DNA from 3 places in the Lysinibacillus sp. KU-BSD001 genome. Region 2 is predicted to be linked to each of the others. Evidence: riboswitches for the same ligand, from Rfam matches in the RefSeq annotation. Region 2 holds a riboswitch; each other region holds the start of a gene.

The links. Region 2 has a riboswitch for lysine ahead of AAGS61_RS06590 (aspartate kinase). Riboswitches for the same ligand answer to the same signal wherever they lie in the genome.
Positions count from the first base shown of each region.
Region 1: another riboswitch for lysine. It lies ahead of AAGS61_RS08170 (transporter substrate-binding domain-containing protein); the one in region 2 lies ahead of AAGS61_RS06590 (aspartate kinase).
Region 3: another riboswitch for lysine. It lies ahead of AAGS61_RS14030 (amino acid permease); the one in region 2 lies ahead of AAGS61_RS06590 (aspartate kinase).

Region 1 is NZ_JBDQZI010000004.1:189,892-200,785, reverse strand. Features, by position in the region: gene AAGS61_RS08180 (2-oxoglutarate dehydrogenase E1 component) at 1-795, shown strand, start outside; gene odhB (2-oxoglutarate dehydrogenase complex dihydrolipoyllysine-residue succinyltransferase) at 894-2,138, shown strand; lysine riboswitch at 3,296-3,482, shown strand; gene AAGS61_RS08170 (transporter substrate-binding domain-containing protein) at 3,585-4,436, shown strand; gene AAGS61_RS08165 (amino acid ABC transporter permease) at 4,513-5,241, shown strand; gene AAGS61_RS08160 (amino acid ABC transporter ATP-binding protein) at 5,262-5,996, shown strand; gene AAGS61_RS08155 (DUF6501 family protein) at 6,294-6,491, shown strand; gene AAGS61_RS08150 (toxic anion resistance protein) at 6,567-7,673, opposite strand; gene AAGS61_RS08145 (5-bromo-4-chloroindolyl phosphate hydrolysis family protein) at 7,670-8,299, opposite strand; gene AAGS61_RS08140 (acylphosphatase) at 8,407-8,688, opposite strand; gene AAGS61_RS08135 (methyl-accepting chemotaxis protein) at 9,090-10,853, opposite strand.
Region 2 is NZ_JBDQZI010000003.1:255,108-266,001, reverse strand. Features, by position in the region: gene sdhA (succinate dehydrogenase flavoprotein subunit) at 1-1,507, opposite strand, end outside; gene AAGS61_RS06600 (succinate dehydrogenase cytochrome b558 subunit) at 1,572-2,189, opposite strand; gene AAGS61_RS06595 (YslB family protein) at 2,459-2,875, shown strand; gene AAGS61_RS06590 (aspartate kinase) at 3,015-4,229, opposite strand; lysine riboswitch at 4,315-4,492, opposite strand; gene uvrC (excinuclease ABC subunit UvrC) at 4,527-6,317, opposite strand; gene trxA (thioredoxin) at 6,396-6,710, opposite strand; gene AAGS61_RS06575 (hypothetical protein) at 7,464-7,670, opposite strand; gene AAGS61_RS06570 (NCS1 family transporter) at 7,687-9,183, opposite strand; gene preA (NAD-dependent dihydropyrimidine dehydrogenase subunit PreA) at 9,222-10,502, opposite strand; gene AAGS61_RS06560 (NAD(P)-dependent oxidoreductase) at 10,525-10,894, opposite strand, start outside.
Region 3 is NZ_JBDQZI010000009.1:130,723-141,588, forward strand. Features, by position in the region: gene nikA (nickel ABC transporter substrate-binding protein) at 1-946, shown strand, start outside; gene nikB (nickel ABC transporter permease) at 951-1,892, shown strand; gene AAGS61_RS13995 (ABC transporter permease) at 1,889-2,695, shown strand; gene AAGS61_RS14000 (ABC transporter ATP-binding protein) at 2,707-3,576, shown strand; gene AAGS61_RS14005 (ABC transporter ATP-binding protein) at 3,573-4,385, shown strand; gene cntE (staphylopine family metallophore export MFS transporter CntE) at 4,382-5,575, shown strand; gene AAGS61_RS14015 (hypothetical protein) at 5,640-6,485, opposite strand; gene AAGS61_RS14020 (restriction endonuclease) at 6,646-7,200, opposite strand; gene AAGS61_RS14025 (CynX/NimT family MFS transporter) at 7,259-8,464, opposite strand; lysine riboswitch at 8,605-8,780, shown strand; gene AAGS61_RS14030 (amino acid permease) at 8,911-10,365, shown strand; gene AAGS61_RS14035 (hypothetical protein) at 10,548-10,866, shown strand, end outside.

The DNA.
Region 1 (10,894 bases), on a different contig from region 2:
CTTGAAAACCCTAACGTATTATCGATTTGGGAAGCACAATTTGGTGACTTTGCAAACATGGCACAAGTAATGTTTGATAACTTTATTTCAGCTGCTCGCTCGAAATGGGGTCAAAAATCAGGGTTAGTGATGCTATTACCACACGGATATGAAGGGCAAGGTCCTGAGCACTCTTCAAGCCGTATGGAGCGTTTCTTACAGTTATCAGCTGAGAACAACTGGTTCGTAGTAGATTGCTCTAATGCAGCAAACTACTATCACTTATTACGTCGCCAAGCTACAATGCTAGGCACGGAAGGTGTACGCCCATTAGTTGTTGTTTCACCAAAATCTTTACTTCGTCATCCACTTGCAGCAGCGTCAGCTGAAGAGTTAGCAAATGGCAAATTCCGCGAAGTAATCGAACAACCAACAACGGGTAAAAATGTAGAAGCAGTTGAAAAAATCTTACTTGCTACTGGTAAAGTAACGATTGACCTTGCAGATCGCGTAAAAGATGGTGAAGGCTTCGACCACTTACACATCGTACGTGTAGAACAGCTTTACCCATTCCCAGCGGATCAAGTGAAAGAAATCATTGCTCGTTATCCAAATGCAAAAGAAATCGTATGGGTACAAGAAGAGCCGAAGAACCAAGGTTCTTGGAACTATGTGCTGGAACATTTATATGAATTAGCTGAAGGTAAAAAAGTTCGTTATGTAGGTCGTCCTGCAATGAGCTCAACTTCTGAAGGCGATGCAGATTCACATAAAACAGCTCAAGCTGCATTAGTAGCGGAAGCTGTATCAAAATAATATAATAAATTTTGTGAATAATGGGCTACTTCCCGAAGTAGCCCGACCATTTGCTTTATACTAAAACAGCAAATGGTATATCAAAGGAGGATATTAAAGTGGCTGAAATCAAAGTCCCTGAACTAGCAGAATCTATTACAGAAGGTACAATTGCCCAGTGGGTGAAAAAAGTTGGAGATCGCGTAGAAAAAGGCGAATTCATCGTAGAATTAGAAACAGATAAAGTAAACGCTGAAATCATCTCTGAAGAAGCAGGGGTATTAAAACAAATTTTAGCTGAAGAAGGCGATACAGTACTTGTAGGTCAAGTAATCGCAGTAGTAGAAGCAGGCGAAGGTGCAGCACCAGCACCAGAAGCACCAGTAGCTGAAGCAGCACCGGCACCAGAAGCACCAAAAGCGGCAGCACCAGCACCAACACCAGTTGTGGAAGAAACTTCAGGTGAGCGCGTAGTAGCTTCTCCAGCAGCTCGTAAATTAGCGCGTGAAAAAGGCATCGATTTAGCTGCTATCTCACCAGTAGATCCACAAGGACGTGTACGTGTACAAGACGTAGCAGCACATGGCACTGCACCAGTGGCTTCTGTAGCAGCAGCACCAGTGGCAACAACAGGTCCAGTGATTTTCACACCTGCAGCTGAGACAGACCGTGTAACAATTGAGAAAATGTCTCGTCGTCGTCAAACAATCGCAAAACGTTTATTAGAAGTGAAACAATCAACAGCGATGTTAACGACTTTCAACGAAATCGACATGACAAACATCATGGCATTACGTAAACGTAAACAAGAGCAATTCGTAAAAGATAACGACATCAAACTTGGTTTCATGTCATTCTTCACAAAAGCGGTTGTAGCAGCACTTAAGAAATATCCTTATGTAAATGCACAAATCGTTGGTGACGAAATTCACTTAAATAACTTCTTTGATATCGGTGTAGCTGTATCAACGGAAGAAGGTTTAGTAGTACCAGTTGTACGCGATGCAAATGCGAAAAACTTCGCGCAAATCGAAAAAGATATCGCAGAGTTAGCAGGAAAAGCACGTGACAAAAAATTAGGCTTAAACGACATGGCTGGTGGTTCATTTACAATCACTAACGGTGGTGTATTCGGTTCATTAATGTCAACACCAATCATGAACGGTACACAAGCTGGTATCCTTGGTATGCACTCAATCGTAAACCGTCCAGTAGCTGTAAACGGTGAAGTTCAAATCCGTCCAATGATGTACGTGGCACTTTCTTATGACCACCGTATCATCGATGGTAAAGATTCTGTAGGCTTCTTAAAAACAGTTAAAGAGTTAATTGAGAACCCAGAAGATTTATTATTAAATTCATAATAAATACAATGAAAGCCTCTAACAAATTTTGTTAGAGGCTTTTTGTATTTTGATATCGTATCATCAGATTGAAAAATAAATGAGAATAATGCAATTTGTTATATTGGTGGTTCATCACCGTAACTTGGGGTTGATTTCCGTTCCAAATTCATTTGCGACGAAAGCGGAGCGTCAGGAGCAGCTGGGCGCTTTCCGGGGGGCGTCCGATGAGCCGCTTCCCTCGCTACGCTCAGTCCAGGGTCTCATCTAGGACGCTAATCCCCCAGGAAAATAATCTGTTCCGCAGTGAAGGGAACAGATTATTTCTGCATCGAAAGGCGTAGCCGTCAGATGCACTCGCCCAGCTTCCACTCCAATCAATAAACACTTTATTTCATCAATTCGTAATGAACAAAAAATACAAAAATAGTAAAAAGTATTGAATAGAATAAGCATTGTGACCTTTATACTTCACCACAGTACGTTTCCGTTGTGAAGTAAAGCTTGGCTTCTATGACAATAGTACGCTATAGCAAAAAATGAATACTTCTTCATCATAATCTGTGTTCCACCTATAGCAAACAATTTATGTAGAAGTAGGTAGCACATGGAACGGAGAGCGGTGACTCCAGCGGGAATTGCATGAGCTGAAGGCCCCGCAGGCAATTTATTTGCGCCTAAGCGTGCGCGACAGGAGCAGTGAGGGACGATAAAAGAGCGAAGGCTAAAATCGTCACGTCCTGTGCCAACGCCTTCGTGACCAACATCGTGTTGGCCCGAGGAGACTGAAGCCATGCCCGCGGAAAGCATCCGCTCGGAGTGGAGTGTGCCATGTATATAAGGCAACCCCGACTTTTGATGATGAACCATATTGGTGAAGACGATTATTCAATTAACCGTATAGTTATATAAGCAGTGAAAAGAGGAAGTAGCGCAGTTGGTCATACAGAATTGTGAGCTAATCATATATTTTTATGTATTAGTCGAGATTATCGAGACATTAGTCCTGTTATAAGATTTTACTGAGATGTGAATCAAACACTTGAATTAAATGGAAATATACGTAAAATTAAGCGTTTTTGAGTATATTTATTCATGTGTCAGAAAAATGAATATTGACACAAAAATTAGAATGTTGTAATATTCTATTATCAATTTAATAATCAAACCTCACAATCTCGTGAGGTAGAGGCGCGGTATTTATTAGTTTTTCATAGAGTTTAGAGCGAACGATGAAATGAAAGAGAAGGAAATATCGCCGAAGTGTGTTTGTAGGCTCACTACGATACACTGGGTTTGCAATGAATAATTGCAGGACTGTCTTGTTTGATTCTTCCCGTTCATTCAAGGTGTGCTATCTCAATATGGGAAACTAGAGGATATGGGCTAATAATAATTAAGCGACCTTACGTTCTTCTAAGGTCGCTTTATTTATTGCCTAAACTATCAGAAAAAGGAGAGAATTGTATGAAAAAGAAGCTAGTAGTACTAATGGCTGCAATGATGACTATGTTAGTTCTTGCAGCATGTGGATCTGATGACGGTAAAACAGGCTCATCGTCAGACACGAATGAAAAAGAAGAAAGCAATGTATTACGTATTGGAATGGAAGCGGGCTATGCACCATTTAACTGGACTCAAATGGATGATTCGAACGGTGCAGTGAAAATTGATGGTTCAAACGAATATGCAGGCGGTTATGATATAGAAATCGCTAAAAAGGTAGCCGCAGAGCTTGGAAAAGAGTTAGTCATTGTGAAAACGGAGTGGGATGGTTTAGTACCAGCACTTCAATCAGGTGTAGTAGATGCGATTATTGCAGGCATGAGTCCAACAACAGAGCGTAAAGAGTCAATTGATTTCACAGAAAACTACTATACTTCTGATTTTGTTATGGTAGTAAAAAAGGGTGGCGCTTATGAAAAGGCTAAAACATTAGCTGATTTTACGGGAGCAAAAATTACAGCACAATTAAATACAACAAACTACGATGTAATCGACCAAATTCCAGGCGTGAAAAAAGAAGTAGCGATGGATAATTTCCCGGCAATGCGTGTAGCAGTTGAAACAGGTGTAGTTGATGGTTATGTAGCAGAGCGTCCAGAAGCAATTTCTGCCGCAGCAGCAAATAGCAACTTCACTTATACGGAACTGGAAGAAGGCTTTGAAGTGTCTGAAGAGCAAGTATCAGTAGCAATCGGAGTTCGTAAAGGTGATTCAAACAAAGATAAAATGAACGAAATTTTAACAGGCATCTCAGAAGAGGAACGCCAAACATTAATGGAAGCAGCGATTGCAAATCAACCAGCACAACAATAATAAATGCAACTAGCCGCACAAATTTTGGCGGCTAGTTTATTTAAAAGACAGTGATACGGCTGTTAGGAGGATTTTTATGAGTTTAGAGACCATTCTCTCAATATTACAAAATAACTGGCCAATGTTTTTACGTGGTGCGTACATGACATTAGCTATCGCAATTATTAGTACAATTATTGGTGCTCTGATCGGATTTTTTATCGGTATTATGCACACCATTCCAGTGCGTAAGCGTTCAATTAAAAGTGTAGTACTAAAAGTGTTTAACTTTCTCTTAACGGTTTATGTGGAAGTATTCCGTGGCACACCAATGATTGTACAGGCGATGGTTGTATTTTACGGCCTTTATGCATACGGAATTGAATTAGACCGCTTTGTAGCAGCGCTTGTAGTTGTCGGTTTAAATACAGGTGCTTATATGGCCGAGATTGTACGCGGTGGTATCGTATCCGTCGATAAAGGGCAATATGAGGCAGCTCAAGCGATTGGTATGAATCACTTCCAAATTATGATTTATGTTGTGTTACCACAAGTAGCCCGCAACATTTTACCTGCTACAGGTAACCAATTAGTCATGAATATTAAAGATACGGCTGTACTAAATGTAATCAGTGTAACGGAGCTATTTTTCCAGACAAAATCCGTTGCAGGTGCGAATTTTAAATTTGCGGAAAGCTTCTTTATCGCAAGTTGTATTTATTTAATTATGACATTTACTGCTACACGCTTACTCCGTTGGATGGAGCGTAAATTAGATGGTCCGAATTCTTATAAAGTCGAACAAACGACAACAAAAGAAAATTAATTAGATAAGGGGCATCAATTATGGAAACTGTAATCGAAATTAAACATTTAAGTAAGTCATTTGGTCAGCATGAAGTGTTAAAAGACGTAAACTTCAATGTGCGTAAAGGTGAGGTTGTTTGTTTAATCGGTTCTTCTGGATCGGGTAAATCAACATTATTACGTTGTATTAATTTACTTGAAAAGCCAAGTGGTGGCGAAATTATTTATAAAGGGGAAAATATTTTAGATGACAAGCATGATATTGAAAAATATCGTACACATTTAGGAATGGTGTTTCAACAATTTAATCTATTTAATAATTTAGATGTGCTTGGTAACTGCATTGTCGGTCAGCAGAAAGTGTTAAAGCGCTCTAAAGCAGAAGCTACGGAGAAAGCATTAAAATACTTAAACATCGTCGGGATGGATAAATACAAACATGCAAAACCTCGTCAATTATCAGGGGGGCAAAAGCAACGTGTTGCGATTGCTCGAGCATTAGCAATGGACCCCGATGTGATGCTGTTTGATGAGCCAACATCTGCACTCGATCCAGAAATGGTAGGGGAAGTATTAAAAGTAATGCGTATGCTTGCGGATGAAGGGAATACAATGCTCATCGTTACACATGAAATGGAATTTGCTCGTGAAGTATCTGACCGAATTGTCTTTATGGACAAAGGGGTGATTGTAGAAGAAGGGCATCCAGATCAAGTACTCGTCAATCCACAGCATGAACGGACAAAAGAATTTTTAAAGCGTACATTAAAGTGAAAAAAATCGACAAGGCGTAAGCTTGTCGATTTTCATTATTTACGAGAATTCCATTCTGATATGAGTATAAATATAATAGCAAATGCAAATGCAATAGCGAAAAACCATGCAGGGATATTACCAAATGCCATAAAAATCACCTCTACTCTCTAGTGTAGCATGTTAGAAGTTTCTCGGTATAGTAAAAGTGCAATATTTTTACTGAATTACACGTTTCAGTACACAATCAGCTAAAAATCGTTTAAAATAAACTATAGATGTTAGAGAAGATTTCTCTATAAAAAGCGAGGTATCATAATGTTACATTTAAATTGGAAAGACGCACCAACGATTCGTACAGTAAAATGTGTACACACAAATGCATCAAAGTATTTAGTATCAAATGTATTAACAGTTGGTAAAGAATACGAAGTGAAAAATGAAACAGAAGAATTCATTTTCGTTATCGATAACACAGGAAAAGTTGGCGGTTATTACAAAGAGTATTTTGAATAAAAGAGAAAAGCCGGTTCGCATGCGGAATGTGAACCGGCTTTTAGTTGGTAGAACGCTAAATAATGATACTTTATATTATATAAGAGTAGATTCGGTTTGTTTCCGTTTTTCGTTAGCCACTGCTTGGACACGTAGCGTTTCTTCCAAGTCTTGCAGTAGTTTAAGCTGTGTTTCTTTAAAGTGGTCGACCGCTTCATGTGTAATACCTGTACCTGACCGCTTTATGTCTTTAGATGTAATACTCGCCATTTTTGCATTTTTACGCATTAATTCGTCGGAAGCTTTTAGGAGTCTTTCCTGTGCAGCATTTGCCCGGCGTTGCTGATTCATGCTAAGAAGCATAGATATTTGCGATTGCCAAAGGGGGATTGTAGACATAACCGACGTTTGAATTTTATCAATGAGCATTTGATGTGTCTGTTGAATCATCCGAATTTGCGGAGCAGACTGAATGGCGATTTCACGAGAAATTTCTAAATCATATATGCGGCGATCCATCCATTCCAACCGCATATACCAATCTTGCAATTCTTGTTGGACCATAGGATTTTCACTTGTACTGGCTGTTTGCTGCATAGCAGGGAGTATGTGATGCTGAATTTCGTGTCGCTTCCTTTCACCCGCAGCGATATAAATATTGACCTCATGAAAATAATCTTCATTTAATTTATAAAGTTCATCTAGCATAGCAAAATCAGCAAGCAAGCCTTCTTTTGCATGTGATAGCTTAATACCTAAGCGCTCGATATGTTTACTTAGGCGTCTATAATTAGACATTGTTTGTTGGATGGAAGCTGTTGGTCGATTAAATAATTTCCCCAAAAAGCTCTTTTTGTTTTCAATTAATGCATCTGGGTTGATTTGATCGAGCTGTTCCATCAACTGAAATAAAATATCACCAATTGCTGAAGTATCTTTTCGTTGAACATGTATTAATAATTTAGTTGAAAAGTTTTTTAAAGCTTGTTGTGCAAGCTTTCCAAAAGAAATAATTTCTTCATAATTTTTAATATCGAGCTGTTCGGCTAAATCGAGTGCACGTTTTTGATTTAGTGGACTAAGCGCTGAAAATAGGGGAGTAGCAGAGTTGCTCTGTAATTGTGCTTCATATTCTTGTTTGGCTACTTCTGCTAACTGGCTACCTGACGATATAAAGGCGTCAAATGGGTTTTCTTGTATCATTCACCGCCACCGCCTATTTTTTCTCGACTTTGTTCATTTGCAAGCTTTGCAAAATCAAGTTCAATTTTTAATTGATCGATATCTGATTGAAGTGCTAATTTTAAGTCGTTTTCAATTGTCCCATGTAAATCTTTTAACGTTTTCCGCGTATCTTCTAATGCGATATGAATGTCAGTACCTTTTACTTGCTCTTTTGTGAGTAAGGTATATTTATCTGCCAATTCCACCGCTGACGGTAGGTGAGCATAGAAGAAATCTTCCACTGCATAAAACTTTTGTGGGTTTGTATGGACGATATTGATAATGCGTTTGGCTACTTTATTTGTTTCATTGAGTAATTTAAATGATTTAATCGAGCGCACACGAACGTATTGCTGTGTTAAATTAGTTAGTTGTTCTCGTGCAAGCTTTATCTGTTCTTCAATATGTCTGTATTCTTCTTTTGTCATTCCTAACTCTTTCCTACGCTTTCTTTTTTGGATAGCTAAAATAAGCTTATTACTCATATAATATCCACCTATTAGTACGGCTAGGCCAAATAATCCTATATCAAAATTCACAATGGAAAGTATAAGAAGAGCAGAGCTAATGAAAAAGTTGAAAGCATGTCGCGTGATAAAATGCATAGCACTTAGCATAGTTTGTACCTCCAATCAAAACGTTTCTAATATATACGGTGTAAGTGATATAAAAGTTTCATTCACCTCATCCTATCATAAGAAAAAGCCGGATATTAAACAATATCCGACTGCATTCCTTTATAGCCTTTTAGGTCGTCAAACACTTCGAGTGTAAATTGATTGGACGCTGCTTGTAAGCTAACTCCTTTTTGCACAAAGTGAATAAATTCATCGACAGCATTTGTAGGGCCTTCTACTTCCACTTCGAGTTGGTTGTTGCTATTTAACTGGCAGTATCCTTTCAAACCTAATTCAATCGCTTTTTGTTTAATGAAAAATCGATGACCAGTTCCTTTTACATCTCCGAAAAATATAACTTTTATACGTTTTGCCATGATTACTCACCCTTTAAAAAGTAAGTGAAGCATTCCTTTACTTACTTATAAATTGTTAAGCTAAAGTAACAAGCGTGTTGATTTACCTTTTATTATTAATAGAATCGTGTGAAACGTTGATTTCCGCTCCATTCGGCTCGCTTTCCACGGGCATGGCCTCAGCCTCCTCGTCGCTCGCTCCTGCGGGGTCTTCAGCTCATGCAACTGCCGCTACGCTTTCGTCGCAGAAAAACATTGCTATTCCCGTAGGAGTCTCACCGATTCCGCTTCAATCAACTGGCAAGTCATTTTTGATTACGTTTTTGCTAAAGAGACACGCTTCTATACAGGAAATATTTTGATAATCAACACACCTGCTAAAATAATTCTTTTTTACTAATCAACATATAGAATGCATTGTATTACATTGATTCACGTTCTTTACGGATTGAGTCGATTAATTGGTTAATATAGTACAGTACTTGATTCGAAGCTTGTTCAATTTCTTTTAAATGCACTTCAGCTTCCGAGATTTGGTTGTTATTATACGCAATGACTGCTGCCTTTGCGGAGTTGTGTACTTGTTCATGGTAACGATCTAGTTCACGATAAGATGAATGTGTACCGAATCGGTTGCGTGTTTTATCGGAGAAGTACCATTTCCCAAGACGACATTCTTTATGTGATGATACGTCAGATGGCGTTAGTTGTTCTAAACCTAAGAACATATTATATACTTTCCACTTCCATAAAATATGGTCTGCTTTCGAAAGTTGTAGGAGGGCAATGCTTGATAACTGTATACTACTGTTATCGACAATATCTACGCGGAAGCGGTTAATTTCCTGACCTAATAAGTGAATATCACGAGATGTACTTGCTCCGTGAATGCGAATTTCTTCTTGTAGTTGTGAAATATGCATCATACGAGCCGATACTTCATCAATCGCTGCTGCTTGTTGTTCAGAGACAGCCGCTGTATTTGTGACATCAATATTAATACTTTCAATCGTATCAACGATGGAATTGAGTAAAGGTAAGGATTCTTTTGCCTCATTCGTTGCTTCTTTAATAATGCCTGTTGTTTCTGTAATCGATTTTGCAACGGAATTGGAGTAGCTTTTAAGGGATTGTACGTTTGTTGACACTTCACTCAGGGCATTTACTGTACTTTCCGCTAATTTACGAACTTCTTGTGCAACAACAGCAAATCCTTTTCCGTGTTCACCAGCACGTGCTGCCTCAATGGATGCATTGAGTGCTAGTAAATTTGTTTGATCCGCAATTTGGTTAATTAATGTTACGACACTTTCGATATCGTTCACGTGCTTTTGTAGGTCTTTGAAGCTTGCTACAATGGACGTAAATGTTTCTTCCGTTGTGAAAATTTCAATCAGTGCCTGTTCAATGGATTCTTTACCTTTTACAGCATTCTCAACAGAGTCGTTCGTTTTTTCAGCGATATTGCTTGATGAGCGGGCAATTTCGTTTATCGAAGCAGCTAATTGTTCTGCCGCTGCAGTCGATGTAGAAATTTCGTCAGTTTGGTGATCAAGGCTCATGATTAAGTCTTTCATATACATGATTTTTGCATTGACATCCATTAATGAGGAAATTTCTTCCACCACATTTTCTATAATACGTTCTGTCATTACTTCCACTAAAATTTCTTGATCAATATTCACGGCAGCAGATACAGATTTCATATAGTCAAATGCTTTAAAAGGCTTTAAAGCGAAATTATATAAAAGGTGTGTGTTTAAATAAAAAGAGAATTGATTAAATACAACAATGAGCTTGCCTGGTTCAAATTTACAACGACGTAGGAAATCAAAAAATCTAACTGTGTGATCGATATAAGTATCATTTCGTTCTGCAAGGAAGAATTGACTTAAATACGTATCGATGTGTGTCTTTGAAACAGGGTTTTTACCGGCTGGTGCAATCTCATCCAAGTATTTTGAAAAAATCTCATTCATTGTTGGTGTACTCTGTTTAAGACGCTCATAAATCTCTTTTAAATTTTGCTGATCGTGTAAGTTAAAATGATTAAAGGCTAAAGTTTGTTTAAAACGTCCCGTGGCATTTAAGTCTGTACCACGTGCAAATAATAAATCAAGATCGGCTTTTGGTTTAAAGGCTGAAAACATATTTAGTGGAATACCTCCCAGAATATACTTATACAATATTTTACCACACGCTAAGTTGTAATAATAGACATACTATA
Region 2 (10,894 bases):
GAGCACCTTGGTTAGACCATTTTTGAGTATCATTGATATTGATATTTTCCCAACGTTGTTGTAACTCAGTAAGCTTTTCGTAAGTTTTTTCTAGACGGTCATTATGACGTACTACTGTCATGTTGTCTGTCATCCACTCACCAAGCTCTTTGTGTAGAAGGTAAGCATTTTCTGTTCCGTCCATCTTCAGAATTGCTTCCCATTTCTCAGTTTCTTCTTTTACGCGTGCTTCATAAATTGACTCTGGTAAGTCTTCTGCATGCTTTTTAAGGCCTTTGATGTATTTAACAGCGTTTGGTCCTGCAACCATACCACCGTAAATCGCTGAAAGTAATGAGTTCGCACCAAGACGGTTCGCACCGTGTTGTGAGTAATCACACTCACCAGCTGCAAATAGACCTGGGATTTCTGTCATTTGATCGTAGTCAACCCATAAGCCACCCATTGAGTAGTGAACTGCTGGGAAGATTTTCATTGGTAATTTACGTGGGTCATCCCCTACGAATTTCTCGTAAATCTCGATAATACCGCCAAGTTTAATATCCAATTCATGTGGATCTTTGTGTGAAAGATCTAGGTATACCATGTTTTCGCCGTTGATACCAAGCTTTTGGTTTACACATACGTCGAAAATTTCACGTGTTGCGATATCACGTGGTACTAAGTTACCATAAGCTGGGTACTTTTCTTCTAAGAAGTACCATGGCTTACCATCTTTATACGTCCATACACGACCACCTTCACCACGAGCCGATTCTGACATTAGACGGTTTTTGTCGTCACCAGGAATCGCTGTTGGGTGAATTTGAATCATTTCACCGTTTGCATAAGATGCACCTTGTTGATACACGATAGATGCTGCAGAACCAGTGTTGATAACAGAGTTTGTTGTTTTACCGAAGATAATACCAGGACCACCAGTAGCCATGATTACTGCATCGCCACGGAATGCACGGATTTCTTCCGTTCTTAAATCTTGTGCTACGATACCACGGCATACACCTTCGTCATCAAGTACTGCACCAAGGAACTCCCAGTGCTCATACTTTGTTACTAAACCTGCTACTTCGTGAGCACGAGCTTGCTCATCTAATGCATATAATAACTGTTGACCAGTTGTTGCACCTGAGAATGCTGTACGGTGCATTAATGTACCACCGAAACGTCGGAAGTCAAGTAGTCCTTCTGGCGTACGGTTGAACATAACACCCATACGATCCATTAAGTGGATAATACCAGGAGCTGCATCACACATTCCCTTAACTGGTGGTTGGTTTGCTAAGAAGTCCCCACCATACACTGTATCGTCAAAGTGGATCCACGGAGAATCCCCTTCACCTTTTGTATTAACTGCACCATTAATTCCGCCCTGCGCACATACAGAGTGTGAGCGTTTTACCGGAACTAATGAGAATAATTCAACTTCAGTGCCAATTTCAGCAGCTTTAATCGTTGCCATCAAGCCTGCAAGACCGCCACCGACAACAATTACTTTGCTCTTTGCCATGATTGATTCTCACTCCTCTAACATTGCTAAAAGTTTAATATATAGCTTTTCTCTAGTTCAGCTACTAAATTGCAAATGATACGATTGCTACTACACCCATGATTGATAAAAGAACGAAGAAAATCATTGAAATGTAAGTAACGACTTTTTGAGATGATGGAGATTGCGTAATACCCCAGCTTACTAAGAACGACCATAAACCGTTTGCTAAGTGGAATGTAGCAGACAAGATACCTACGATATAGAATACTAACATCGCAGGGTTGTCCGCGATTTCAGCCATCATATCCCAGTTAACTTCAGCTCCAAATGCCTTTTGAACACGTGTTTGGAAAATATGCCATGCAATGAAAATAACTAAGAAAATACCAGTGATACGTTGAATACGGAACGCCCAGTTACGGAATGTGCCAAAGCGTTTTGTGTTATTCGTTGCAGTAAATGCAATGTAGATTCCGTAGAATGCATGGAACAATAATGGGATATAAATAATCACCCATTCCATTAATAACAATAATGAGTGTGGAACTAATTCCATAGCTCCTGTAGCATTATTGTAAGCTTCTTCACCACCAACTGCAGTGAAGTTCAGTGATAAGTGGAACACCAAGAACAAACCTACTGGAATAACCCCAAGTAGCGAGTGTAACCGGCGCCATAAAAACTCACGATCTTTCGACAAGATTGTTACCCCCCTTAGTACTTAAAACACGCATTTAATTGTCAACACTTTGTAATTTGTAACACATTGACTGCGTATTTCATCATGGTACAATATTATGACATGTCCATTGTACTCCCTCGCCATACAAGCGTCAAGGCACTCTGCATCATTTAGCACATACGAATAAAGTTAATTTTAGCTGGCTTAAGTACAATTTTTCTATTATTAATTTATTCACTTAATAATTAGTCTAAAAAATAAGAAAATTTAAGATAGGGGTTTTGGAAATGAATGATAGCAATATGAAAACGATTCCAACTTTCGGCTATGAATTAATTCGCGATAATATATTGCGTTCTGTTTTAGGAAAACACGAAGAAGAGGTTCTTTATTGGGCTGGTAAAGAGCTCGCTCGGAAATTCCCCCTCTTTTCAATGGCAGAAGCAGCAAGCTTTTTTGAACAAGCTGGTTGGGGATCATTATCGCTTGAAAAAGAAGGGAAAGATTTCGCCATATTTCTTCTAATCGGGGATGCAGATATTTTAAAATTCGAAGAGCGCTGTTTTCGAATCGAGGCTGGTTTCTTAGCGGAACAAACACAAAAACTAAACGGCTATTTAACAGAATGTTATGAGGAAAAAAATATTAAGCACGGGACTGTGACATTTAATCTGAAATGGGACTTAAAAGAGCCGATTAAATAACTTAAATTAGCGAACATACTACAAGTATCAAATCTAATCGGAAATATATGTCATATTAATATAGAAGAAACTCCCTATTTTATCATTAAAATAGCTACAAAATGAGGGAATTTTCTGTCAATTTTGTAGCTATCTTCTATTATATAGTTAAATTAAATTCCTCGTGTAATGCATTGGCTGCCCTTATCATATCTTCTTGCGGTACAACGACTGACACTTTAATTTCAGAAGTACTGACCATTTTTACGTCAATTCCTTCTCTGCTCAGTCGCGTAAACATACGAGCTGCTATACCTGGATGAGATACCATACCCGATCCAACAATCGATACTTTCGCTAACCCTACTTCAAAATCCGCAAAGCTAAAACCAAGTGATAGCTTACTAGATTCTAATACGCGTAAGCTTTCTGCAAATTGTTCTTTTTCAATCGAGAATGAGATTGTTGGTTTTACCTTATCAATGACAGCCTGTACAATAATATCGACATTAATGCCATTGTTCGCTAGTACGGTAAAAATATCAGCTAACGATGCTTCCTCATATGAATCATAGCCAACTGTTAATCGAATAATATCTGACTCATAGGCAATGCCGCGCACAACTAAATTTTTCTCCATCTCCACTTCCTCCTTTAACAATGTCCCTTCCACATTCACTGTACTGGAGCGAACAACTACTGGTATGTTATATTTTTTCGCTAGCTCTACTGCTCGTGGATGAATAATCATTGCCCCTAAATTGGCTAATTCCAACATTTCATCATATGATAACTCTTTTAATTTTTTGGCATTGGGGACAATGTGAGGGTCAGCGGTATAAATACCATCTACAGTTGTATACATATCTACACGTTCCGCATTAATCGCGGCGGCAACCGCTACAGCCGTTGTTTCTGAACCACCTTTGCCAAATGTCGTTATATTTTCATGGCTATCTACACCTTGGGAGCCTGCAATCACGACAATTTCCCCTTGCTCAAAATGTTTGTAAATGCGCTGAGTCTTCACTGCTTCAATACGTGCATTATTATGTAAGCTATCCGTTGCAACTCCTGTTTGCCATCCTGCAAGTGATACGGCTTTACCACCTTGTTCCGTAATGGCAATGGATAACAACGCACTCGTCATTTGTGCCTCTGCTGCTAATAAAACATCCTGCTCACGTTTTACTGGATTATCTGAAAGCTCTGCTGCGTATGCCTGCAACTCGCGGCGAATGGTTGCCATTGGTGAAATGACGATCACCACATGTAATCCTTTCCCTTGTTCTTCTATTGCCCGCCTTGCAATTGCTTGCATTTTCTCTGGCGTTGCAACAGCTGGTCCACCAAATTTCATAACAATACTGCTCATTTGTCCACACCCTTTCTTATACAAAAAGGCGGCTTTTCACTAATATGAAAAGCCGCCTCAGTAAACGATTATAACGAAAAAGTTTGCTTGAGATAGCTCTCCAGAATGTACATTCTGACAGTTTGACATTTTTTAAATGCCAAACCAGCAACTAATCGGAAACAACGGTTAGTCACTTCGGCGGCTTCCCCTTTCACACTTGCTCACTGGAGTTGTTCCTCCTCACAAGCGATACTTTTGAAACCCGCGCCTCTACCTTTACTCAATATGAATTTATGTTGTAAGCGTAGCATACGCCTACTGTTTTTTCAACGCTTCATTTTGAAAATACTGAAAAATGTTAGTTGCTTGTGCTTTCGGCATGCCCGCTTCCATTAATTGATCGATACTTGCCTCACGTACTTTTTTCACTGACCCAAAGTGTTTTAGCAGTTGTTGCTTTCGCTTTGGACCGATACCTTCTATATGATCCAGCACGGATTGAATTGCATTTGTCTGGTGTTGTTGACGAAGAAATGTAATAGCAAAACGATGAACCTCATCTTGAATACGCTGCAATAAATAAAAGCCATCACTCGTCCGTTTCATGTCAACCGATACAGGTGGATCACCAAATAATAACTGTGATGTATTGTGCTTTTCATCTTTTGCAAGTCCCGCAATCGGAATGACTAAGCCAAGCTCATTTTGTAATACACTACGCGCTACTTCCATTTGTCCTTTTCCACCGTCGACGATAATTAAATCCGGTAAAGGTAAATGTTCTTTCAGTACACGTATATACCGGCGCCGAATCACTTCCTCCATCGCCCCGTAATCATCATGCTTTGCTGCTTCTTTCGTTTTATATTTGCGATATTCCTTTTTCGCTGGTTTCCCATCAATAAATACAACCATTGCCGAAACAGGGTCAGCGCCGTGCATATGACTATTGTCAAACGCTTCAATTCGGAGAGGCGTTGAAATATTTAATGCATCCCCTAATGCCTCACATGCACCAATCGTTCGTTCTTCTTGTCTTTCGATCAATTGAAACTTCTCATGAATGGCAATTTGCGCATTTTTTGTCGCCATCTCCACAAGTTCTTTTTTCTGTCCACGCTTTGGCGTCATCACTTTAACATCTAATACCTGTTCAAGGAGTGTTCCATCAATTGTATGGGGAATAAAAATCTCTTTCGGCTTTAAATGTTGCGGCGATTCATAAAATCGCCCAACAAACGTTAAGAATTCATCTTCCGGATCACGATACACAGGGAAAATCGATACGTCACGTTCAATTAATTTTCCTTGACGCACAAAAAATACTTGTACACACATCCACCCTTTTTCCACTGCATAACCAAATACATCGCGATTTGATAAATCATCCGAAATAATTTTTTGCTTTTGCATAACCGTTTCAATATGGGCGATTTGATCGCGTAGCTCTTTTGCTCGCTCGAACTCAAGCTTTTCTGCCGCTTCAAGCATTTTTACTTCCAAATCTTTTTTGACCTCTTCATAGCCGCCATTTAAAAATTTGGAAATGTCCTCGATCATTTCGTCGTACACTTTTTTGTCGATATCCTTGACACAAGGCGCAAGACACTGCCCCATATGATAATACAAGCACACTTGGCTTGGTAACTGTGCACATTTTCGGAGCGGGTAAATACGGTCTAGCATTTTCCGTGTTTCGTTCGCTGCAAAAGCATTAGGATAAGGACCAAAATAACGAGCCTTATCTTTTTTGATTTTACGTGTTGTAATAATACGTGGATATTTTTCGTTTGTAATTTTGATATAGGGATATGTTTTATCATCTGTCAGCCGGATATTATATTTTGGGTCGTGTAACTTAATCAGATTTAGCTCTAGTATTAAAGCTTCAAGCTCAGAGGTTGTTACCATGTATTCAAAGTCTTCAATTTCACTGACAAGACGAGCTGTTTTTCCATCATGAGAGCCATTAAAATAAGAGCGTACACGATTTTTTAATTTTTTTGCCTTGCCGACATAAATAATCGTTCCTTGACGATCTTTCATAATATAACAGCCTGGCTCATCCGGAAGAATCGCTAACTTATTTTTAATTAAATCATTCATATCATCACCTACTGCCTATTATAATGCATGAAAAAAAGCCGAGCACGTGTTTGTACTCGACTTGTATAGTTATTATGATTATTTGTTGTCGTTAATGAAATCAATTAACGCTTCTTTTGGCATAAAGCCAGCAGTTTTTGCTTTTAATTCGCCATCAACGAATAATAATAATGATGGGATTGACATAATGCCATATTCACCAGCAGTTCCTTGGTTATTATCCACATCTACTTTTACGATTTTCACTTCGTTACCGATTTCAGCGTCTACTTCTTCTAACACTGGAGCGATCATTTTACATGGTCCGCACCAAGCAGCCCAGAAGTCTACTAACACTACGCCCTCAGCGATTTCTTGTTGAAAGTTTGAATCTGTACCTTGTACAATTGCCATTTTAAATAGCCTCCTTCATAATACATATGCTTGTAGTATAGCATGTTCATTTTATAAATTGGAATTATTCTGCTCTAACTAAAACGTTTTGGCAAAATGTCCATAAGGATATTATTATCTTAACAAGCGTGTTGATTTACCTTTATAGAGTCGTGTGAAACGTTGATTTCCGCTCCATTCGGCTCGCTTTCCACGGGCATGGCCTCAGCCTCCTCGTCGCTCGTACCTCGCTCCTGCGGGGTCTTCAGCTCATGCTATTCCCGTAGGAGTCTCGCCGATTCCGCTTCAATCAACTGGCAAGTCATTTTTGATCACGTTTTTCTAAAAAAATGCTTCTATAAAGGAAATATTTTGTTAATCAACACACTTGGTTGAATACAATAATCAGTTGCTAAAAATAAAGAAAAATTCTCATCCATCACGGCAGAGGCTGGGCAATTATACTTGCAATAGAAAGAAAATGATTTCTTTTAGAGAAGAGAAATGTTTTTCTAGTATATCGAGAAGTATTCACTTTTGCCGTAGCGCGCCATCGCCACAGGAGCCAAGATTTTCTTTGCGACGAAAGCGCAAGCGTCAGGAGCAGGAACAGGAGATCCAAACAGGCCACGCCTGTTTTAGCTCCTGTGTAGGCTGTGGCAAAGCGCGGAGGCTATGATAAAACACTTATACAGCTTTTTAAAAATAAATCAAAGTTGTCTACAGTCTTTATAATTTATTGATTATTCATTTAACAAACAATCACCTTATTCATTAGGCAATCATCGTTTCCCGTAGTTTCACAGCAAGATATTTGCGGGCGTCTGCTGTTAAGAGTTGTAACGTAGTCGTATCGGCTTCGCATTGTAATTCTATAAATGTACCACTTAAATTTTCGTAGACGCACTTCATCTTATAACCTTGCGCTAACAATACATCCAGCTGCGCGATTTCTTGTAACACTTCACTATGCGATGACATCGGTCTCTACTCCTTTCTATTGTTCTTGCCCTACAGGTGGATTTAGTGTTTCTGATTCGAGGTTCGGTTCTGGCTCTTGATACACTTTTTTATCAATCTCCCAGTCGTTCCCTGCTGTTATCCCTAAATACAACTCATCACTCGGATTATTAATTTCCTTTTGTGGATACTTCACAAACCACCAATATTTTGCAAGCACATAATAGACCGCTGCTCCTAAAAAGAAGCCAATCAGTGATGAGTACGTAGGAAACATGTTCGCAACACCGCCACCAATAGCCCATGCAATTAAACCAGCAAAATTAAATCCTTTAAAATATTTAAACTGTCCGTCTAATTCGTACAGTGCATGGACATTGATCCGACGCTTTCGTATTAAATAATAATCAGCGAATAAAATCCCTACAATTGCGGTTAAAATGCCACCAATAATTAAGAGAACACTATTTAAAATATCAAATAAACTCCAAGGTTGAACAATTGTCCCGATAATCCCTGTAATGATAACCCCTACCCAGAACGGAACTTTCGGACCGCCCACATTGGAGAAAACTGTCGCTGCTGGAATAACGTTTGCAGAAGTATTTGTTGACCACTGTGCTAACACAATCATTAACAGTAATACCCCTAAAACGATCCCGTTTGCACTGGATTGCAATGCTGTAATCGGATCAGCAGTTGATACAGCCATATAACAAATGGCACCAATGGCTACCATAAACGTATTTGTAATTGGCATGATAATAAGTGAACCCATTAATTGTGTTTTATTGCGTTTAAACCAATTTCGTTCATTTTTCGGTGCTTTAAAGAAGCGAGATAACGAAGGCATATCCGCTGCTAATGTTGCCCAGAAGCCCATATTGGCCATGACGACTACCATAAACGCCGTAAAGCCTGCTACTCCCGTGACTGGTGACTCGACCCAACTCCAAATGTCTTTTCCTTGAGCTGTTGCGTTATCAGCCAATGTAATATACATCCAACACGAAATTAAAATGATGATCGGTGCTGCTAAATCAGCAAAGCGTTCAATCGATTTAATACCGAGTGACGTGTTAATTAATTGCAATGTCACAAAGATAATAAAACATAAAATCCAGTTATCAAAACCGAATAATAAATTTAAAATGCCGTTGATGGCCGTTGAACCGAAATAAGAGTTAATCCCGAACCAACAGGCTGCTGTAAATGCTCGCATCACAGATGGAAAATGTGTACCAATCGTACCAAAGGGGGCACGCATATATACTGGAAAGGAAATCCCATGTTCAACACCAATGTCACCAATTAGAGTCATAAAAATCCCAATAGCTACTGATCCGATCAACGTTGCTAAAATCACATACGGTAGCGGTAAATGAATAATTCCCCCACCGCCTATAGCAAAAGCAGCTAATACGATTGCCATTCCTACCCAAATAACAGAAAAACCAAACGGGCTAATTACACGTTTTCCATGTGTCACAGGCAATAAATCGGGCGACTTTAAATAGTTTCCTTTACTCTCCATATTGATGACTCCCCTTTATGAAGTTTTCAGCGGGCACTCTACGACTTTACATTTGTCGTTGGCGTAAACCTACTCATAATCGCTTGACGCTCATTCCATGTCATTGGCGGCAATGTATTTTTCTTCTCGACCATTGTAATCGCACCATCGACAGGGCAAACAATCGAACAAAGATTACAACCAACACAATCATCTTCACGGACTTTTAACATCGGACGACCATTTTCTGTATAAAGATCAATACATTGGTGCGACGTATCTTCACAAGCAATATGGCACTTGTTGCAATTAATACATACATCATTATTAATTTGGGCGACAATTTGATAGTTGAGGTCTAGATTCCCCCAATCCGAGTAACGTGCAACAGAACGACCCACTAAATCCATCGCTGAGGCTAACCCTTTTTCGTCTAAGTAATTACTCAGTCCCTCAATCATATCTTCCACAATGCTAAATCCATGATGCATGGCAGCCGTACAAACCTGTACACAGCTCGAGCCCATTAACATGAATTCTGCTGCATCACGCCAAGTAGATATGCCACCTATTCCTGAAATCGGCACATGAATACGGGGGTTTCGTGCACATTCAGCTACCATATTCAGGGCGATTGGCTTTACAGCTGGACCACAGTACCCCCCATGCGCTCCTTTTCCAGCAACATGAGGGATCGTATTCCAAGAATCTAAATCTACCCCTGCTAAACTATTAATGGTATTGATCATACTAATGGCATCTGCGCCTCCTGCAACCGCTGCTTCTGCCGTTACAGTAATATCTGTAATATTTGGCGTCAGCTTGACAATAACAGGCGATTTCGCTGCTTCTTTTGCCCAGTATGTTTGCTTCTCTACTAATTCTGGCACTTGCCCTGATGCAGAACCCATTCCTCGTTCAGCCATCCCATGCGGGCAACCGAAATTTAACTCAAATCCATCCACACCGACATCTTCTACTCGTTTCACAATTTCATGCCATTTTTCTCGCTTCGGTTCCACCATTAACGAAGCAATAATCGTATGGTTTGGAAATCGTTTTTTTGTCTCATAAATTTCTTTTAAATTCACTTCAAGTGGTCGATCTGTAATGAGCTCAATATTATTAAAGCCTGCTACACGTTGACCATTAAAGTTGACTGCTGCAAAGCGCGAGGAAACATTTAAAATCGGGTCCCCTAACGTCTTCCAAACAGCCCCTCCCCAGCCAGCTTCGAATGCCCGCTGCACTTGATAGCCTGAGTTTGTTGGTGGTGCAGATGCCAACCAAAACGGATTTGGTGATTCAATGCCTGCTAGATTGATACGTAAATCTGCCATCTTGTTCCCCCCTCTTTATGTGCTAGACGCTTTGTGATGTTGCTTGAAATACATTATGAATATTTAAAGCTACATCTTTCCCTTGTTGGACAGCCGTCACAACCATCGCCTCTCCTTGCCCATTCCCGAAGATGACGTCTCCACATGCAAACACCTTAGGATTTGATGTTTGCAACGTTTCTTCGTTAACCGTTACAACACCCCACTCGTGTTTTAGGTCAAATGCTTCAATTAGTTGTGTATAGCGCGATTGTCCAATTGCTTTAATAACAGCATCTACTGCAATTACGTGCTCTGAACCTTCAATCGGTATTGGTTTTTGTCGACCATCTGCACCAGGCTCTCCAAGCATCATCTTCACACATTCAATCCCAACCACTTGTCCATCGTCA
Region 3 (10,866 bases), on a different contig from region 2:
GGGCAAAAAGCCGTCGATTGAAAAAGTAGTAGTAAAAGTGATTGCCGATTCGCAAGCACGTATGATGGCCTTAGAAAAAGGGGATATCGATTTAATTTTTGGTAGTGGGCAGCTTGTACCAGCTGAATTTGCAACATTACAGCAAAATAATCAGTACGTCACAAAAGTGTCAGAGCCTTTATCGACACGTATTTTATCTTTCAATACAACATACGGCGTGACACAAGACAAGGCCGTGCGTATTGCATTACAGCATGCAATTGATCGACAAACGATTGTGGAGCACGTATTAAACGGTTTAGAGCAAGAAGCACGTTCATTATTTGCACCAGGCTTCCCTTATAGTGATATTGAAGTAGAATCATATGCTTATGACGTACAAAAAGCGGCTGCTATTTTGGATGAAGCAGGCTGGGTAATGGATGAAAAGACAGGTATACGAGTCAAGAATGGTGAAACGCTGACACTGACCGTTCCTTATAACAGCAGTGAGCAAGTGCATAAGGCCATCTTTGAATATTTGCAAGGTATATGGAAAGAGATTGGTGTGGAAGTCAATTTAATGGGGGAAGAAAGTCAAACAGTCTATATGCGTTCAAAAGAAGGCGAATATAATCTCATGTTCAATGATACATGGGGAGCGCCTTATGATCCGCATATGTACCTGCGTACAATGACAGGTGAAAAACAAATCGGTTTTTATGCGAAAGCGGGTATCGAGTCAAATGAAAAGTTAACAGATGATATTACACGTGTGATTCGTTCAACCGATGAAGCACAGCGTCACGCGCTGTACGAAAGTATTATTCAAACGATTCAAAGTGAAGCGATTTTCATGCCCATTTCATATCGTCAAAATTATTTAGTGGCGAACGATGTATTCGAAACGATTACATTCTCCCCACAACAATACGAAGTACCAATCAATTTGTATGAAATGAAGTGATGAGATGGGGCAATTTTTAACGAAACGTCTACTGAGCATGGTGCTAGCGCTATGGGGGATCACAATCATTGCCTTCTTCTTAGTACGTGTGATGCCCGTTGATCCAATAGAGGCATATTTTCAAGCTAATCAATTGCCTGTAACCGAAGAGGCGATGGAACAAGTACGTGAGGAACATGGGCTAAATCAGCCTATGTTCACGCAGTACGTACAATGGCTATCAGGTGCTATTCAGTTTAATTTTGGGACATCCTTTATGACGAATAATGCGGTAAGTGAAGAACTATTTAGCCGTTTTAGTGTGACGATGCAGCTAGCGGTTGTTGCCTTTCTTTTTATTTTGTTGCTATGTGTACCAATTGGAATCATCAGTGCTGTCAAGCGCGATTCTTGGTTTGACCGCATGACGCGCTTAACGATTTTCTCGATTGCTTCGATGCCGAGCTTTTGGTTAGCCTTTGTGTTAGTTTATACGGTGGCATTAAAGCTCGATTTATTACCGTTAATGGGCTGGGGAACAGTAGATACGATGATCTTACCTGCTTTAACGCTGGCGCTAGGGGTTGTCCCGTATTATGTACGCATGATTCGGACGAGCATGATTGAGCAAATGGATCAGCCATTTGTGACATTTGCGCGAGCGCGTGGAGTACCAGAGCATATTATTATTCGTCGTCATATTTTTAAAGGGACGCTCACACCATTAATTACGTCACTCGCCATGACGATCGGTGTACTGCTAGGCGGAGCAGCAATTGTCGAGATTGTTTTTACGATCCCAGGTATGGGTCGTTTTATTGTAGAAGCGATCATAGCGCGTGATTATTACGTTTTACAGGCATTTATTTTTATCATTGGTTTCTTCTATATCGTGATTAATTTTATGGCTGATTTGGTGTGTGCGTGGATTGATCCGCGTATTCGTATAAAGGAGGATGCTTCGTGAACAAAAAATGGGCACTTTATATGAGTAGTTTTTTAGTAGGCGTTTTATTTTTAGTAGCGATTTTTGCGCCGTGGTTAATGCCAAATGATCCACATGCACCGAATATAGCCATGAAGTTGCAAGGCTTTTCAGCGCAGTATCCATTAGGCACCGATCATTTAGGGCGCTGTGTATTGTCACGGCTAATCGAGGGGGCTCGGGTTTCCCTATCCATTGCTTTTGTTGTGTTAGTGGCAACACTTGTGATTAGTATGGTCGTTGGGTTAACGGCGGGCTTTATAGGGGGCTGGCTAGATATGCTTCTTATGCGGATTTGTGATATTTTGCTGGCTATTCCGAATTTTATTTTTGCGTTAGTCATTGTCGGGGCATTAGGTGCTGGCATGAAAAATTTACTCATTGCGATTGTACTGGTCACATGGGTCGGCTTTGCGCGCATTATTCGTAATATGGTCGTGAGTTTAAAGGAAACAGATTATGTCACGTATGCCCGTATTTGCGGTGTATCGAAATGGAAGATTGTTGTGCGACATATTTTACCGTTCGTCTTCCCACAAATGCTCTTGCTGAAATTCATTGGATTAGGCTCAACCATTTTAATGATCTCGGAATTGTCCTTCTTAGGGCTAGGTGTGACAGCACCAACTGCTGAATGGGGCATGATGATTAGCGAAAGTAAGACATACTTACTGACAAAGCCCGAATTGATGCTCATTCCGGGGATAATGATTTCGATTACGGTCCTTATTTTTAATGCTTTTGGGGATGCACTACGAGACGTACTCGATCCGAAAACGACATAGGAGGGCTGAACATGTTAGCCGTTGAAAATTTAAATGTTACATTGCGAAATGGTCATGTCGAAAAGCATGTGCTGCACAACATCAGCTTCTCTATACCGAAAGGAAAGGTAGTCGGTATTATCGGGGAAAGTGGCAGTGGAAAATCTGTATTATGTACAACGATTATGCAATTATTTCGCGAAAAACGAACAGTAACAGGCAACCTTTCTTTTAATGGCATGTCTTTAGTTGAGCTGTCTGAAAAAGAAATGCGGAAACTACGCGGGAACGAAATGGCACTCATTATGCAAAATCCGATGGCGATGTTTAATCCCATTGTTACGATTGGTGAACATTTTACAGAGACAATTCAAGCACATCGAAAAATAACAAAAAAACAGGCGACTGCGCATGCAAAGGAGCAGCTGAAAAGGTTTCAATTATTTGATGAAAATATATTAAAGAAATATCCACATGAGTTGAGCGGGGGTATGCTGCAGCGTGTCATGATTGCGATTGCGGCGAGTTTAAATCCGTCTCTATTATTAGCGGATGAGCCGACGACAGCACTTGATACGACGACACAGCTTGAAATTTTAAAAGAGTTAAAACAATTACATGCTACGACAGAGATGTCCATGCTCATTGTCTCACATGATTTAGGTGTCATTGCTAATTTAGCTGAGGAAATTATTGTGATGCGTCACGGGGTTATTGTAGAAAAGGGACCAACTAGCCATATTTTACAGCATCCACGTCACCGTTACTCGCAACGACTTGTTGCAGCACGAGATGAGCATAGTCAATTAGCGGATTTAATCGACCGTTTTGATGAAGAAATTACAGGTGAATTAATGCAATGTGATCCAGGTCATTGGGTTCGAATGGAGGGAAGCGCGTGATTACAATTGAGCAAGTGTCAAAATGCTATACTAAAAAAGCCTTATTTAAAAAGCCACACCACATTCAAGCAGTAAAGGATGTATCGCTGACAATTGAAGAAGGCTGTTGCTTTGCATTAGTTGGACAAAGTGGCTCAGGGAAAAGTACGCTTGGCAAAATGCTATTAGGTATTGAAAAGCCTGATAGTGGATCGATTTATTTCCAACATATAGATATTCACCAAGCAACTAGCAGTGAACGTCGCTTCCTGCAACATGCGTTACAGGTGGTGTTTCAAGATTGCCATAGTGCCGTAAATCCGAAAATGAAAATCCGAGATATTATTGCTGAACCACTTTGTGTGCATCAAAAGTTAACAAAAGCTGAGATCGAGCAAATCGTCGGTGAATTGCTTGAGATGGTCGGGCTAAAAAAAGAGGATATGCTGAAATATCCGCATCAATTTAGCGGCGGGCAATTACAGCGTATTACGATTGCACGTGCCATTTCGACAAAGCCAAAGCTCATTGTGTTGGATGAATCCATTAATAGCTTAGATATTTTAGTGCAAATTAGTATTTTACAGCTACTGAAACGATTACAACAAGAGCTTCGTTTAACATACTTTTTTATTACACATGATCTACATGCGGTGAAATTATTTGCCGATGAAGTAGCGATTATGCATCAAGGACAAATTGTGGAGCAAGTAGCGGCTTGTGATTTAGCTTCTGTCCAACATGAAGCAAGTAAGGCTTTGCTCAATGCTCAATTATCCATTGACTGTATTCACAATTATTTAGCAGAGGTGGGAGGTCGCGTATCGTGAAGAAAAGCCCGTTATCCATTAGCATGCTTCAAATGTATGGGCTTGCGATGTTTTACTTTACAGCCAATTCCGTGTTAACCGTTATTTTCCCATTACAGGCGAAGGACCATGGGATGCCAGAAGCGGAAATTGGGATTATGATGGGCATGTATATGTTCATTTGTATGGTTTTACGTCCGTGGGCAGGGCAAATGGTTGCTAAGCATAGCGTATTCACCATTATGAAATGGTTATTAGTTGGTCATGCCGGTGCTTTATTATTATACATATGGTTAGGTGTCGATAGCTTATATGCTGTCCGTATTTTACAAGGTTTTGTAACAGCATTTTTCTCGATGGCGATGCAAATTGGGATTACGGAAGTACTGCGGGACGAGGACCGCGGACAAGGGATGGCGATGTATTCGTTATCAACGGTATTACCAGGGCTATATGGTCCAGCATTAGCGCTGTTTTTATGGTATCAGGGGGACATGATGTGGTTGTTATTATTAGTAGCGGCTTTAGCTTTTTTCCCGCTCCTGTTTTTCATCAAATCACCACTCCCAAAAACAAAAAAGGACAATGCGTCGTTTACGTTTAAGGAAATGTTTGCGGCGATGAAGGTAGCGCGGCAACATAACGGACTTGTTGTGTCTTCAGGTGTCATGTTAATCGGTGCCAGTATTTTTGGGGCAATTACCGCCTTTTTACCGCTCTATTTTGTCACAACAGGAACGGGGAATGCCGCACTTTATTTATTTTTACAAGCAATCGTTGTTGTAGGAAGCCGCTTCTTTTTCCGTAAGCACATTCCGTCAGATGGCAAGTGGCATCCGAAATTTATTGCGCTTGTTTTAGTAAGCTCTATTATTGGGACGAGTTTACTAGCCTTGTTGCCGATGATTGGTTCGTTTATTTATATTAGCGCCATTTTTAATGGTATTGCTACCGCCATGCTATACCCGACATTAACGACATATATTTCATTTGTTGTACCAGATGCACAACGTCATATTTTATTAGGGCTATTTTTAGCTTCGTATGACTTAGGCTTTTCAATGGGCGGTATGGTCATGGGCTTTATCGTACAATTCGTTTCATACGAAATGATGTTTGCGACGTGCTCGTTACTTGGTGTTGTGGCGTTACTTTATAATTTTACGGCACAAAAAGTGAACGCTAATATTAAACAAGTCTCGATTAATTAATAGCATTATGCTAGTACATGCAATCTTCCCCGTATGTACGTATGGGGAAGAAAGGTGTACAAGTTCATTTCTTTACAAGTTCCTGTTGCAGCTGTAACTGCTTTTTCGCAAATTGCAGGGCAAGTTTTGTTTTACCTCGCATTTCACAATTTTTTACGAGTGCCTCGTACAGTTCATGTAACAGCTGCATATCCTCTATTTCTTTTGCGACGATTAGTGCTTGCTGCAAAGCATCCATGGCATAGTTAAGTTCCTTTTTTTCCATATAGTAATAGGCACGTAGTACAAGTGTCTTTATATGTTCTTTTGGCATACTTCCTAAGTCGGCCTGCTGTTCGCATTTTTGGAGAAGCGCATTTGTTTCTTTAAGACGATGCAGTGCTAGAAGCGTCTCTGCTCGGTTTAACATGTAATAGAGATGTAATACAGGCGCGAATGTAATGATATCGGCGTATTTTTCCCAGTAAGTATCACTCATTTCAAGTGACGGTTCGAAATGCTGCAAGGCAATATGACATTTTTGAATATGTAGTAAGGCGATTATTTTTTCATCTGCTAATTTAGACTGTTCTGCAATTGGTAAAGCATTTGTAAACGCTTGAATCGCTTGTTCATAATTTTGGTCGGCTAGTTGTGTAAGACCTCTCAGTATAGAATAATGTGCTTGTAGCTGTGGTTGGCTTGTCTCATGAATTCGTTTCTCGTAGCGAGTAAAAAGAGTCTGAAACTGTTGCATTTCCCCGCGCATATAAGCAATCGTAGCGAGCTGATATAAACAAAGACCACTATTTTCTGTTTGTGCCTGTGACGTATATATTTTTAATAGTTGATTAAACACGATTTTTGCTTCTGCATATTCTGCTGTGCGAAGAAGATTAATCGCATAGTCCATTCGTATTGTTAGCCCCATTGAAATCCTCCTCAAATTTTACAAACTAGTATTGATACGAATGTCAATATTAATACGTCTTTGCGAAAAGTTGTAATATTTTGCTTGAGGGAGGGCGGTCGTATGTTTCTTTCCGACAAATGAAAAAGCAGTACCTCTATTTAAGAGATACTACTTTTTATTATTTATCCAAAATCATGTCGATTAGCTTTTTACGGTCGATTAAGTAGACGTCATTAATATTGGCCAGCTTCACCGCCTGTTTTGTAAAGTAACTATTTGTGACAACCCATGCTTCTGTTGCATTATACATTTTAATGGCACCGATAATTTCTTGCACGGCTTTGACGCCGACGGAGCTTGAATAGCGCTTTGCTTGGACGACGATGACATCTTTCCCATCTTTTAAAACTAAATCCGCGCCATAGTCACCACTTGTCGCCGTATACGATACTTTAAAACCACGGCGTTTAAATAACTCGCCAAGGAAACGCTCGAATGCTTCGCCCGTCATTTGATCGACTTCTGCAATGCCGGCTTTACGTAAGCGTGAGGATTCATGTGAGCGTAGCCACGTTTTCAAACCGAGCCATAATAATGCATATGCACCAACACCGACACCAAATCCTTTAACGGTTTCTATATAGTACCAGCCGATGCCTCCCGCTATTAAAAATGGCAGCAACCGCATGAGTGGAATGCGTTTTTTCTTCTTTTTTCGACGTTTCCGAAACATACTTTTCTCCTTTAGATATAATGAATGATTATATCATAAATGAGTACGTATGTTTGTATTAATCGTGAATCGTTCGGTTGCTACTTGCAATATATGCCGCAACTGCTAAAGAAATGGCTATCACAATGAAAATAATATTCGGCACGAACCAGTTGTCAGTTACATCGTGAAGCAGCCCGAAACATGTCGGACCGATGGCTGCTAGTAAGTAACCAATCGATTGCGCAAACCCTGAAAGTTCAGCCGCTTCGTAAGCCGTTGTAGTACGAAGGGTAAAGAACATCATCGATAAACTAAACGATGCACCACCTGCGAAGCCTAAAAAGATCATCCAAAGAAAGGCATAGTTTGTCCATTCCATTAACACGCCCGTAAAGCCGAGCAAATAAAAGGCAGAAAACATAAGTACAATCGGGCGTTGATTTGTCATTTTTGCGGCTACAATCGGTGTTAAAAAGGTCATAGGAATTTGACCAAACTGCATAATGGAAATAAGCCATCCTGCATGATTTGCATCAATGCCTTGTGCGATATAAATTTCTGGAATCCATGCCGCCATTGTATAAAACAGAAATGATTGCATCCCCATCGCAACCATAACTGCTAATGCAATCGGAGAACGGATCAGCATCCCCCAACCATTTCCTTTCGATGTAGAGCCTGTTAATGCCACCTTTTCCTCGCGAAGCTGTGGAATCCAAAAAATGATGCCAATAATGGCAGCAAGAATGGCAATCCCTAAAGCCATTTGCCAGTTTGTCGCTGTCGCAACAGAATAGCTAATTCCTGCGGCAAAACCACTTGATAAATTCATCGAAACCGTATAAATCCCCGTTAAAATCCCGATATGCAGTGGGTAACGCATTTTAAAGAAGCTTGGAATAAGTACATTACCAAATGAAATCGCGATCCCAATCAGTACTGTTCCTAGTAGTAAAAGAGAGGTTGTGCCAAGTGAGCGTAAAACAATCCCAGCTACTAATAGTAAGAGCGAATAGAATAGCGTCCATTCCATGCCGAAACGTTGCGCAATCCTTGGTGCGAAAGGTGAAACAACCGCGAATGCGAGTAATGGAATAGTCGTTAAGAAGCCGGCAAGCACATTTGAAATGCCTAATCCGTCCCGAATGAATGATGTAATGGGTCCTACAACGGTAAGTGGTGTTCGAAGGGTCATTGCAAATAGAATAATGGATAAAGAAAATAGAATGACTTTCCGATTTAATTGTATTTTTTTGCTTTGGTAGTTAGATGACTTCGCCATGATGAAAACTCCTTAAAATAATGTTTGACTGTTTTGAAATGTTGGAAAATAAAGAAAAGTACCGAAACGATTGATAACAAAAAAATGCTATGTTAGACTCATGTACATATTCTAATTTAATATTTTTTGCCTCATGTGAAAAGTGGGGTAGAGGTCGCGACTGTTATGACTAGTATAGCTGAGATTGGGAGAATCCGTGAAGCTTTATGAAAGGAACAGTTGCCGAAGTATAGTATCGCTCTTCAGGTACTATGCTGGGGCTGTACTCGAAAAGGGACAGAACTGCCGCGTTTTGCGTGGGTGAGCTATCGTTTCAAGTTGATGAGGTATTTCGGATACCGTCATAACTTTTTATGGCGGTTTTTTGTTTGAAAAATAAATTTTTTAAATGCTCAAGCCTCGAAACCGAAATACAATCAACAAAAAAAATGAGGAGTTTTATATGTATGAGTAATATTCAAATTGATCAGCTTGGCAATAAGTCTGAGCTGAAGCGTAGCCTAAAAAGTCGTCATATCACCATGATTTCGTTAGGCGGTACAATTGGAACAGGGCTATTTTTAGCATCTGGTTCGGCTATCTCAGCTGCTGGCCCTGGTGGTGCACTACTTGCCTATGCGCTAATCGGCGTGATGGTGTATTTCTTAATGACGAGTCTTGGAGAAATGGCTGCTTTTATGCCAACATCTGGTTCGTTTAGTACGTATGCAACGCGTTTTGTTGACCCAGCATTTGGCTTTGCGCTAGGTTGGAACTATTGGTATAACTGGGCGATTACGATTGCCGCTGAAATTGCCGCTGTATCTATTATTATGAAATACTGGTTCCCAGATAGTTCTTCGCTCCTGTGGACAGTTTTATTTATTGTGGTTGTATTATCGTTTAACTTATTATCTGTTAAAGCGTATGGTGAGAGTGAATACTGGTTTGCTATGATTAAAGTAGCGACTGTTATTATTTTTATCATTGTCAGCTTCTTAATGATTTTTGGTATTTTAGGTGGCAATGATCCAGTTGGGTTATCTAATTTCTTTGTAGAGGAAGCGCCGTTTAATGGTGGCTTTATGGCGATGTTTGGTATTTTCTTAGCAGCAGGTTTCTCATTCCAGGGCACAGAAATGCTAGGTGTAACTGCTGGTGAAACAGATGATCCAGGAAAAAATATCCCAAAAGCAGTTCGTTCTGTGTTTTGGCGTATTTTATTATTCTATATTTTTGCCATTGGTGCGATTGGTTTATTAATTCCATATACAGATACGCGTCTATTATCGGATGATATTGCGATGAGTCCATTTACGATTGTGTTCGACCAATTAGGGGTGGCATTTGCTGCTTCTGTGATGAATGCGATTATTTTAACGGCGATGCTGTCAGCAGGTAACTCGGGTCTGTATGCTGCAAGCCGTATGCTATATCAATTAGCTGTTGACGGAAAGGCACCAAAATTCTTTGCAAAAGTGAACACACGTGGCATTCCAATTTATGCGTTGCTCGCAACATTAGCGATTGGCTCTCTATCGTTTTTAGCATCATTCTTTGGGGATGGTGTAGTGTATATTTGGTTATTGAACGCATCGGGGATGTCGGGCTTTATTGCATGGGTAGGGATTGCGATTAGTCACTATCGTTTCCGTAAAGCGTATGTTGCGCAAGGGCGCGATCTTAAAGATTTACCTTACGTATCACCATGGTATCCATTTGGTCCGCTATTTGCTTTTGTTGTCTGTATGATTGTCATTATTGGTCAAAACTATACAGCTTTCACAGGCGGTACGATTGACTGGTACGGTGTATTAGTATCGTACATCGGACTTCCACTATTTGCGTTGTTATGGTTAGGTTATAAAATGAAACATAAAACAAAAATCGTCCCACTAGAAAAGTGTGATTTAGATTATTAATGACATAGAAACGGCTCCCATATGGCGAGCCGTTTTGTTATGTAAAATAGAGTATCTCGCTACTTTTATGATTGTAAGAACCTGTTATAATGAATACTAACTTTTTGAAAAAATATAGAATGATATATAGTGAGTTTTTTCTACTAGTAACAGATATTACATAACGTTAAGAGGGTGAAGAAATGAGTGTATCAATTGGATTTCAACGAAAAATGAATGAATGGATTAGCTCGAATAATAACGGTGTTGCTTTTCGACCTTTTTTAGTAGATGGTAACCCCTATAAATCCCGTGTCTTTGTAGTGGGCGCTTTTCCACATCCAAAGCTTGAAGTAAGTGGTGAGTTTCAACAATTTGAGTATATGGAAGCACTTGTTGATGCAACGCTTTTTGAGCTGATTTATGGTGAGCAGATGCAGTCGCGTGAAAATAAGGGCATTGCGGCTTTTATGCACTGGCTAAAAGAGGAATGTGGTGAAAGAGCTGTCAATACAACGATCA